Regions from separate parts of the Kitasatospora sp. NPDC049258 genome, predicted to be linked through region 1. Evidence: riboswitches for the same ligand, from Rfam matches in the RefSeq annotation. Region 1 holds a riboswitch; the other holds the start of a gene.

Region 1 (4,873 bases):
AGGCGGTGTAGGCCTCGGCGTCGAGCAGCTCGTCGGTCGCCTCGACCTTGAGCTTGAACAGCCAGGCACCCTCGAAGGGCTCGCCGTTGACCAGCGCCGGGTCGTCGATGACGGCCTGGTTGATCTCGACGATCTCGCCGGTGGCCGGCGAGTACAGGTCGCTGACCGACTTGGTGGACTCGAGCTCACCACAGGTCTCGCCGGCGGTGACGCTCTCCCCGACCTCCGGGAGCTGGACGTACACGATGTCGCCGAGCGCGTCGGCGGCGTGCTTGGTGATGCCGACGGTGGAGACGCCGTCCGCGTCAGCCGCGGTCAGCCACTCGTGCTCCTTGGTGTACTGCAGGTGCGTGGGGTTGCTCATGAGGTCATTCTCCAGGATCGCAAGAGGGTAGGGCGAAGCCGTCCGCTGAGCGGACCGGACCAGGGGTTCGTACGGACGCCTCAGCGGGCGCGCTTGTAGAACGGCAGCGCGACGACCTCGACCGGCTCGTGCTTGCCGCGCACGTCGACCGCGACCGCGGTGCCGGGGGCGGCGTGCGCCGCGTCCACGTACGCGATGGCGATCGGCTTGCCCAGGGTGGGCGAGGGGGAGCCGGAGGTGATCCGGCCGATCGGGGTGCCGTCGGCGGAGACCACCGCGTACTCGGCGCGCGGGACGCGCTTGCCCTCGGAGACCAGGCCGACCAGCACCTGCGGCGGGTTGGTCCCGGCCGCCGCGGCGGCCTGCTCCAGCGCCTTGCGGCCGACGAACTCGCCGTCGTTGGTGGTCTTGTCGAAGCGGACCACCCGGCCCAGCCCCGCGTCGAACGGGGTCAGGTCGGTGGAGAGCTCGTGCCCGTACAGCGGCATGCCGGCCTCCAGGCGCAGCGTGTCGCGGCAGGACAGGCCGCACGGGACCAGGCCCTTGTCGGCGCCGGCCTCGGTCAGCGCCTGCCACAGGTGCTCGGCGTCGGCGGGGGCGGAGAAGATCTCGAAGCCGTCCTCGCCGGTGTAGCCGGTGCGGGCCAGCCAGACCTGCCGGCCGGCCACCGTGGCGGGCAGCAGCGCGTAGTACTTCAGACCCGGCAGGTCGGCGTCGGTCACCGAGGCCAGGATGCCGTTCGCCTCGGGGCCCTGGACGGCCAGCAGCGCGTAGGCGTCGCGGTCGTCGCGGACCACCGCGTCGAAGCCCTCGGCCCGCTCGGTCAGCGCGTCCAGCACCACCTGGGCGTTGGAGGCGTTGGCGACCACCATGTACTCGGTCTCGCCGGTGCGGTAGACGATCAGGTCGTCCAGGATGCCGCCGTCCTCGCGGCAGATCATGGTGTAGCGGGCGCGCAGCACGCCGAGCGCCGAGATGAAGCCGACCAGTGCGTGGTCCAGCAGCTCACCGGCCTGCGGGCCGGTGACGGTGATCTCGCCCATGTGCGAGAGGTCGAACAGGCCGGCCCTGGTCCGGACCGCGAGGTGCTCCTCGCGCTCCGAGCCGTAGCGCAGCGGCATGTCCCAGCCGGCGAAGTCGGTCATGGTGGCGCCGAGCGAGCGGTGCAGGGCGTCGAGTGCGGTGTGGCGCAGGGACATGGGGGCGGGACTCCTCGGCTGGCACTGACAGGAGCGCACCCGCGTCTGGACGCGGGCATGCGGGGGCGGAGTCTCCCCGTCTGTCGTCACAACCTGAGAGCTTCACCGCACATAAGAATGGCGGCTTGCACCGTGGGTGGGCGCACGGCGCGGCCGTGTCCACTTTCCAGATGTGCCTAGCCCGGGCGGTATGGGTGGCCTGAGAGATTCCGGGGAGGACTTGCTCCTTCGGCGCCGGCCCAGCCTTCAGAAGGCAATCCGGACTCTCCCGCGCGGGTTCGAGCGGCCAGTATGAAGTTCGATCGGGGCCATCATGGCATGCCCGGGCGGCCCGGGGGGAGGGGGGCCGGGCGATACGCTCTGCGGGACGGTTCTTCGGCCGGCGCACGGGCCGCGCGGCGCGTGGCTCGCCCGGCCAAGCTGGAAGGGGCAGAAGCGGATGGGGTACCCGGCGGGCGAGGCACAGCCTTGGACGGAGCCGGGCTCGGCTCCCGAGGGCGGGAGCTGGCCGGTCAACGAGCTGGAACAGGTGCTCACCGCGGCCCTGGGCGATCCGGGCGCCACACCCCGGGTGATCGAGGTGCTGGCCCGCAGCCAGGTCTGGATCCCGCTGCCGGCCGGCGCCGACCGGCAGGGCGAGTCGCTCGACCTGCCCACCATCGAGCTGGCCGGCGCCCCGTACGTGCCGGTGTTCTCCTCGCAGGAGGAGTTCCTGCGCCAGGCGCCGGGGATGGCCTTCGCGATCGCCCCGATGTGGGAGTTCGCCCGCGGGCTGCCGCTGGGGATCGGGATCGCGGTCAACCCCGAGGCGCCGGTGGGCATCCCGGTGCCGCCGGAGGGGGTGGGCGAGCTGCGCCGCGGCCCGCAGGGGGAGCGCGGCGAGGCCGTCCAGGAGGGCGCCCGGGTGGCCCTCAAGGAGCCCGAGCCGCACCAGGAGCCGTACGCCTTCCTGGCCGCCGCCGGTGCGGAACTCTCGTTGCTGCCGGAAGTGTTGACGGCCCGTCGGGCACTGGCCAAGGTGGAGGGCGAGGCCACGCTGCTCTACCTGGGCATCCAGCTCGACCCGGGGCTGCCGGCCGACCCGGCCCGGGTGGGCGAGGCGCTCGGCCGCGCGCTCGGAACCGCCGCTCCGGCCTGGGGCGTCCACCTGGTGCTGCTCGACCTGGCCGCCGACCCGGTGGTCGACTGGCTGCTGGCCCGGGTCCGGCCGTTCTACGTCCGGGGCTGAAGCGGTCCGAGGCCGGGCCGCAGTGGGCCGGGCGCCGCGGGCCCGCGGCGGTGCGGCCGCCCCAAGGACGAACCCCCCGGTAGGGGATGGCGGTATGACGGCTGTCGGCCCGGCCCAATAGGGTTGCTGCCGACAGCCCCGCGCGGCGGGGGCGCGGAGGCGACGGGACGGGCGAGAGCGAGGTGGGCGCGTGAGCGCGGGAGCGGCAGGCGGCGGCGCGCCGGGCCAGTGGGGCCCGGCTGCCGCGGCGCGTCCCGGTGGTGACCCGGGCGCGATCGAGCGCGCCCTGGGCCAGGTCGCGCCCGAGCGGTACGAGGCGTACGAGGCACTGCTGCGCGCGCTCGCCGAGGGCCAGGTCTGGATGCTGCTCTGGCACGGGCAGCCCGGCAGCCCGGACGCCCAGTACGGGAACATGGACATCGGCGGCCACGGCTACGCGCCGGCCGTCACGTCTCCCGGGCAGCTCACCGCCAGCGGCTGGGCCCGCGGCCACGAGGTGATCTCCGGGCTGGAGATCGCGGCCGCGCTCTACCGCACCCGCTGGGGCCTGTGGCTGGATCCGCACGTGCCCGGCGGCGGGGTCGGCGTGCCCTGGGCGGACCTGCGCCGGATCGCGGTCGGCCTGGACCGGCTGCCGGCCGGTCCGCTCCGGCTGAGCGAGCCGCAGCTGCAGGCGCCGCAGTTCTACGAGGTGCTGGTCCGGCAGGCGGCCGAGGTCCGCCCGCTGCGCTCGCTGCGGCAGGTCTGGGTCCGCCCGGCGCTGGGCGAGCCCTACCTGGCGATCGGCCTCGACCTGTACGACACCTCGCCGCCCGCGGTGGAGGCGGCCCGGGCGCTGGTCCAGCGCGCGGTCGCGCACGTGCCGGACGGCACGGCGGTGTCCACGGTGATGCTGGCCGACGAGTTCGACCCGGTCGCGATGTGGCTGCTGGCCAACGGGCGGCCGATCTTCGACCGCGAGGGCCACTACGGCCACTCGCAGGCCGCGCCCCCGCCGTATCCGGGGTACGGCTATCCGCCGCCGCAGCACGGGCAGTCCGTGGCGGGCTGGCAGCAGCAGCCGTGGCCCGGTTACCCCGGCCGCTGAAACAGGTTCGTACACCATTTCCCTGAGCACCCGACGGGTTTTTCCCGGGCGGGTGCTCCGGCCTGCCGTGGCGGCGACCACCTGGCAGTTCTCCGCCATTGGCGACCTTCCGTCAGCATGCGTCTTGACAGGCGAGTAACACCTGTGTGAAGAGCGATATGCGGCGGAAACAGTCGTGCATGCAGGCAGATCACGGTTGGGCATCCTTCCCTTGTGAGGTCTGGCGCAAAGCTGTCCGAATGACACAGAGTTCTGCGCAATGCAGAGCGCGTGAACGAGCCCCACGAAGGCGAGCGCGCCAGCCGAAAGTCACAGGTCCGTGCGATGAGCATTCCGCCCGGACCGCACCGCGCACATCTGCACCGCCCGCACCACTCAGCACCATCCCTGAAGTCCAGCCTCCACTGACCCGACCCCCACGCCGAGTCAGCGGTCGGCTCCCCCTGAAAACGAACTCTGCACCGCCGCAACGGTTTTCGGTACCACCGCACCGCTCTGCACACGCACCTGTCACGATCCCGGGCCACCCGGGGCCAGGCCCGGACCGGGCCCGGGCCCGGCCGGGGGCGCGACACCGTGGGCCGGCCACCGTCGGCGAGGGGAACGAACTGACTCATGAGCACACCCACCGAGACCACCGGTACCGAGGCCGAGGCGACGCCCGCCGCGGTCGCCGGCCCGTCCAAGAAGATCGAAGGACGGTCTCCCGGCCGGATCGCCTGGGACCGACTGAAGCGTGACAAGGTCGCCCTGACCGGCGGCGTCGTGGTGATCCTGCTGATCCTGGTGGCACTCTTCGCCCCGGTCCTCACCGCGATGTTCGGCCACCCGGTCGACGAGCCGCACCCGGATCAGATCAACCCCGACCTGGGCCTGCCCAACCACCCCTTCGGTGGGATGAGCGGCGACTTCCTGCTGGGCGTGGACCCGACCTTCGGTCGGGACGTCTTCAGCCGGATCATCTACGGCGCCCGGATCTCGCTCGGCGTGGCCTT
Region 2 (4,873 bases), on a different contig from region 1:
GCAGGGCGGAGAGCCAGCCGGCCAGGGTGAGCGCGCCGAGCGGGTCGGCGCCGCCCTCCTTGTCGACCACCGGGTCCTTGGGCACCCGCAGGGCGACCAGAGCGACCGCGATCAGGCCGAAGATCAGGCCCATCCAGAAGATGGACTTGTAGCTCCAGTGCTCCAGCAGCAGGCCGGTGGCGACCAGGCCGAGGCCGCTGCCGACGCCCATCGAGGCGCTGATCATCGCGACGCCGCCGGTGACCTTCTCCCGGGGGAGCTCGTCGCGGACGATGCTGATGGCCAGCGGCAGCACACCACCGCCGGCGCCCTGCAGGACGCGGGCCACGACCAGCCAGGTGAACGAGTGGGTGCCGACCGCGAGCGCGGAGCCGGCCACCAGACCGGCCAGCGAGACCAGCAGCATCGGCTTGCGGCCGCGCAGGTCGCCGAACCGGCCGAGCAGCGGGGTGAGGACGGCGGCCGAGAGCAGGTTGGCCGTCATCAGCCAGGTGATGTTGGAGCCGGAGACGTTCAGTTCCTTGGCCAGCGAGGGCAGGATCGGGACGACTGCGGTCTGCACCACGCTGAACGCCAGCATGGCCAGCACGAGGGCGGGGAGCACCCGGGCGCTGGTCGGCTTGTCGGCCGTGATGGCGGGCTGTGATGCCTCACTCACGGTTCTTCCTCCGGTTCTGGCCGCCCGAAGCGCGGTGCTTCAGGCACGAGATAGTGAATCGAATGAAGTAACCATGCCGCTGAATAGTTCAGTATGTCAAATATCGATCGGTGAAGCTTCAGCAAAGCCGAGGTCCCGTCCCCGCGAGTGCGGGGACGGGACCTCGATCGGGCGGCGGGCCCGGGGTGGTGACGCCGGCTCAGGACGGCCGCAGCGGCTCCGGCCGGTGGGTGTCCGGCATCGGTCCGGCGGCCGGGGCCGACCGCTGCGCCGGACCGGCCGGCGGGGTGTCCGGGGCGGCGGGGGTGGTGCTGTCGTGGATCTCCACCTGCTCGCGCCGCAGCTCCTCGCGGACCACGGCCTCCTCGGTGTAGCGCTCCACCACCAGGCGCACCCGCTCGATCGGCGCCAGGTACTTGCGCACCACCGGCCGCTCCTCCCGCAGGGTGACCTCCTGGACGCCCTCGGCGATCTCCTGCTCGGTCAGCGCGGCCCGCTCGGAATCGGTGACCGGGACCCGCTCCACCCGGACCCGCTCGCGGACCACCGGCACCTTGCGCTCCACCGGCTCGCTCGTGACGAACTTGCGCAGCCGGGCGGTGCCCAGCACGTGCCACTGGGTGGTGATGTCGAGGCGCTCCTCCCGGCAGGTGACCTCCACCGGGCCGCTCGGCGCGCTCGGCGCCGGGCCGGCCGGCCGCTCGGGCTCGGGCTGCCGCTCCGCGGGCCGCTCCTGCTCGGGCCGCTTCTCCTCCGGCATCCGGGTCTCGGGCGCGGGCCTCGGCGGCGCGGTGTGCAGCGCCGTGGCCATCGGGCTGCCGTGCACCATGGGCGCCTCGGCGGGTGCCGTCATCGGTACCGCCATCGGCACGGCGGTCGGCGGGGCCGAGCCGAAGGACGGCGGGGCGGTCATCGACGAGGACGCCGAGGACTCGGGCGGGGCCATCGTGGCCGGGCCGGAGGAGACCTTGCCGAAGTCCAGGTCCTTGCTGCGGTCGCCCGCCGCCACGGTCGCGGCCGCCGCGGTCGTCGCCGCTGCCGCCGAACCGTTGGAGGCCGGGACCGGCGGTGTCGGGCCGCCCGCGTCCAGGCCGTAGTAGCGGTAGAGCTGGAGCTCCTGCGCCGGGGAGAGGTGCTGGCCCACCCCGAAGTCCGGAGACTCCTTGATCAGCGACTTGTCGTACGGGACCCGCAACTCGTCGCCGGCGAACTCGCTGGTGGTCAGTGGGACGAAGGCGTCCCGGCCGAAGATCCCGGTCCGCACCGCGGCCCACTCAGGCTCGCCGGTGGCGTCGTCGAGGTACACCTCGTCGACCGTGCCGATCTTGTCACCGTTCCGGTCGACCGCCTTGTGTCCGATCAGGTCGCGCGGATCGATATCGGTCTGCACGCTGTCCTCCGTCCAACTGCTCCTGCGAATGGCCGTGAGGGGGCGGTCGAAGGAGCTGGCCGCCCGCCACTTCACACGAAAAGCCATCAATCGGACGTGGGCGACCCGGGCGCCGCCGTCCGGGGCACGGCGGCGCCGGATCCGCCGCCCCTGGCCCGTGATCCGCGGGAAACTCGCTGGTACCCTGGGCGGCGACCGCCGAGCCCGCTCGGGAGAGTCCCTGAGCCCGCCGAAGCCGGGCGTCAGGGCGCCGAAGGAGCAACTCCTCCCCGGAATCTCTCAGGCACCCGTACCGTGTGGGACAGGTCACTCTGGAAAGCAAGGCAGGACCGCCGGCGCGGGAGCCGACGGCACCACCTTCACCGACGGTGCAAGCCGGCGGGTGGCCTCCGGGCCTCCCGCGCGGGCGAAGCTCTCAGGTCCCGATGACAGAGGGGGAGGCCTGTCGGGTTCGTGCGCTCAAGGTTCCCCGCTGTCCCCACGGCGGTGACGACCGGTCGGCGTCCGCACCCCAGCCGGTCATCGACCAGGAGGCTTCGACCCCCATGAACGCCCAGCCGACCAACGGTCGCCGCAGCGACGCCACCCTCGCCGAGCTCGAGCAGGCCAGCCCCTTCGAGACCCGCCACATCGGCCCCGACGTCGCCGCCCAGGAGAAGATGCTGGCCCAGGTGGGCTACGGCTCCCTGGACGAGCTGTCCGACGCCGCCGTCCCGGACGCCATCAAGAGCCTGACCGCGCTGGGCCTGCCGGCCGGCCGCAGCGAGGCCCAGGTGCTCGCCGAGCTGCGCGCCCTCGCCGCCCGCAACCAGGTGTTCACCTCGATGATCGGCCTGGGCTACTACGGCACCTTCACCCCGCCGGTGATCCTGCGCAACGTGCTGGAGAACCCGGCCTGGTACACCGCCTACACCCCGTACCAGCCGGAGATCTCGCAGGGCCGGCTGGAGGCGCTGCTCAACTTCCAGACCCTGGTCTCCGACCTGACCGGCCTGGACACCTCCGGGTCCTCGCTGCTCGATGAGGGCACCGCCGCCGCCGAGGCGATGGCGCTGGCCCGCCGGGTCACCAAGGTCAAGGGCGGGGTCTTCCTGATCGACGCCGACACCCTGCCGCAGACCGTGGCGGTGATCGAGACCCGCGCCGTCCCGACCGGCGTCGAGGTGGTCGTCGCCGACCTGTCCGAGGGCATCCCGGCCGAGATCGCGGAGCGCGGCGTCTTCGGCGTGCTGCTCCAGTACCCCGGCGCCTCCGGCGTGGTGCGCGACCTGGCGCCGCTGATCCAGCAGGCGCACGGCCTCGGCGCGGTCGTCGCGGTCGCCGCCGACCTGCTGGCGCTGACCCTGCTGAAGTCGCCGGGCGAGCTCGGCGCCGACATCGCCTGCGGCACCTCGCAGCGGTTCGGCGTGCCGATGGGCTTCGGCGGCCCGCACGCCGGCTACCTGGCCGTGCGCGCCCAGTTCGCCCGCAACCTGCCCGGCCGCCTGGTCGGCGTGTCGGTCGACGTGGACGGCAACCGGGCCTACCGCCTGGCGCTGCAGACCCGCGAGCAGCACATCCGCCGCGAGAAGGCCACCAGCAACATCTGCACCGCCCAGGTGCTGCTCGCCGTGATGGCCTCGATGTACGCGGTCTACCACGGCCCCGACGGCCTGGCCGACATCGCCCGCCGCACCCACCGCTACGCCGCCGCCCTGGCCGAGGGCCTGCGGGCCGGCGGCGTCGAGCTCGCCCACGGCGCGTTCTTCGACACCGTCACCGCGCGCGTCCCCGGCCGCGCCGCCGAGGTGGTCGCCGCCGCGGCCGAGGCCGGGATCAACCTGTTCCGGGCCGGCGCCGACACCGTCTCGATCTCCTGCGACGAGACCACCACCCGGGAGCACCTGGCCGCCGTCTGGGCCGCCTTCGGCCTGAAGGACGTCAAGGTGGCCGAGGCCGCCGACACGCTGCCCGCCGGGCTGCTGCGCGCGGACGAGTACCTGACCCACCCGGTCTTCCACAGCCACCGCTCGGAGACCGCGATGCTGCGCTACCTGCGCCGCCTGTCGGACCGTGACTACGCGCTGGACCGCGGCATGATCCCGCTGGGCTCCTGCACCATGAAGCTCAACGCCACCACCGAGATGGAGCCGGTGACCTGGCCCGAGTTCGGCCAGCTGCACCCGTTCGCGCCGGTCGAGCAGGTCGGCGGCTTCCTCAGCCTGATCCGCGAGCTGGAGCAGCAGCTGGTCGAGGTGACCGGCTACGACGCCGTCTCGATCCAGCCGAACGCCGGCTCCCAGGGTGAGCTGGCCGGCCTGCTCGCGGTCCGCGCCTACCACCTGGCCAACGGCGACGCCGAGCGCGACGTCTGCCTGATCCCGTCCTCCGCGCACGGCACCAACGCGGCCTCCGCCGTGATGGCCGGCATGCGGGTGGTCGTGGTGAAGACCCTGGTCGACGGCGACGTGGACGTCGAGGACCTCAAGGCCAAGATCGAGCAGCACCGCGACCAGCTCTCGGTGCTGATGGTCACCTACCCGTCCACCCACGGCGTGTACGAGACCGAGATCACCCAGATCTGCGCCATGGTGCACGAGGCCGGCGGCCAGGTGTACGTGGACGGTGCCAACCTGAACGCCCTGGTCGGCCTCGCCAAGCCGGGCAAGTTCGGCGCGGACGTCTCGCACCTGAACCTGCACAAGACCTTCTGCATCCCGCACGGTGGCGGCGGCCCGGGCGTCGGCCCGGTCGCGGTGCGCGCGCACCTCGCGCCGTACCTGCCCAACCACCCGCTGCAGAGCGAGGCCGGCCCGGCCACCGGTGTCGGCCCGATCTCGGCCGCT

What was found. Region 1 has a riboswitch for glycine ahead of gcvT (glycine cleavage system aminomethyltransferase GcvT). Riboswitches for the same ligand answer to the same signal wherever they lie in the genome.
Region 2: linked by a shared signal. The riboswitch ahead of gcvP (aminomethyl-transferring glycine dehydrogenase) and the one ahead of gcvT (glycine cleavage system aminomethyltransferase GcvT) in region 1 are both predicted to bind glycine.

The regions. Positions count from the first base shown of each region.
Region 1 is NZ_JBFAQT010000011.1:142,883-147,755, forward strand. Features, by position in the region: gene gcvH (glycine cleavage system protein GcvH) at 1-364, opposite strand, end outside; gene gcvT (glycine cleavage system aminomethyltransferase GcvT) at 445-1,563, opposite strand; glycine riboswitch at 1,740-1,844, opposite strand; gene AB0K43_RS12520 (enhanced serine sensitivity protein SseB) at 2,003-2,791, shown strand; gene AB0K43_RS12525 (enhanced serine sensitivity protein SseB C-terminal domain-containing protein) at 3,066-3,878, shown strand; gene AB0K43_RS12530 (ABC transporter permease) at 4,494-4,873, shown strand, end outside.
Region 2 is NZ_JBFAQT010000037.1:12,667-17,539, forward strand. Features, by position in the region: gene AB0K43_RS25025 (MFS transporter) at 1-658, opposite strand, end outside; gene AB0K43_RS25030 (DUF2382 domain-containing protein) at 858-1,604, opposite strand; partial or broken gene AB0K43_RS25035 (PRC-barrel domain-containing protein) at 1,722-2,048, opposite strand; glycine riboswitch at 2,248-2,353, shown strand; gene gcvP (aminomethyl-transferring glycine dehydrogenase) at 2,594-4,873, shown strand, end outside.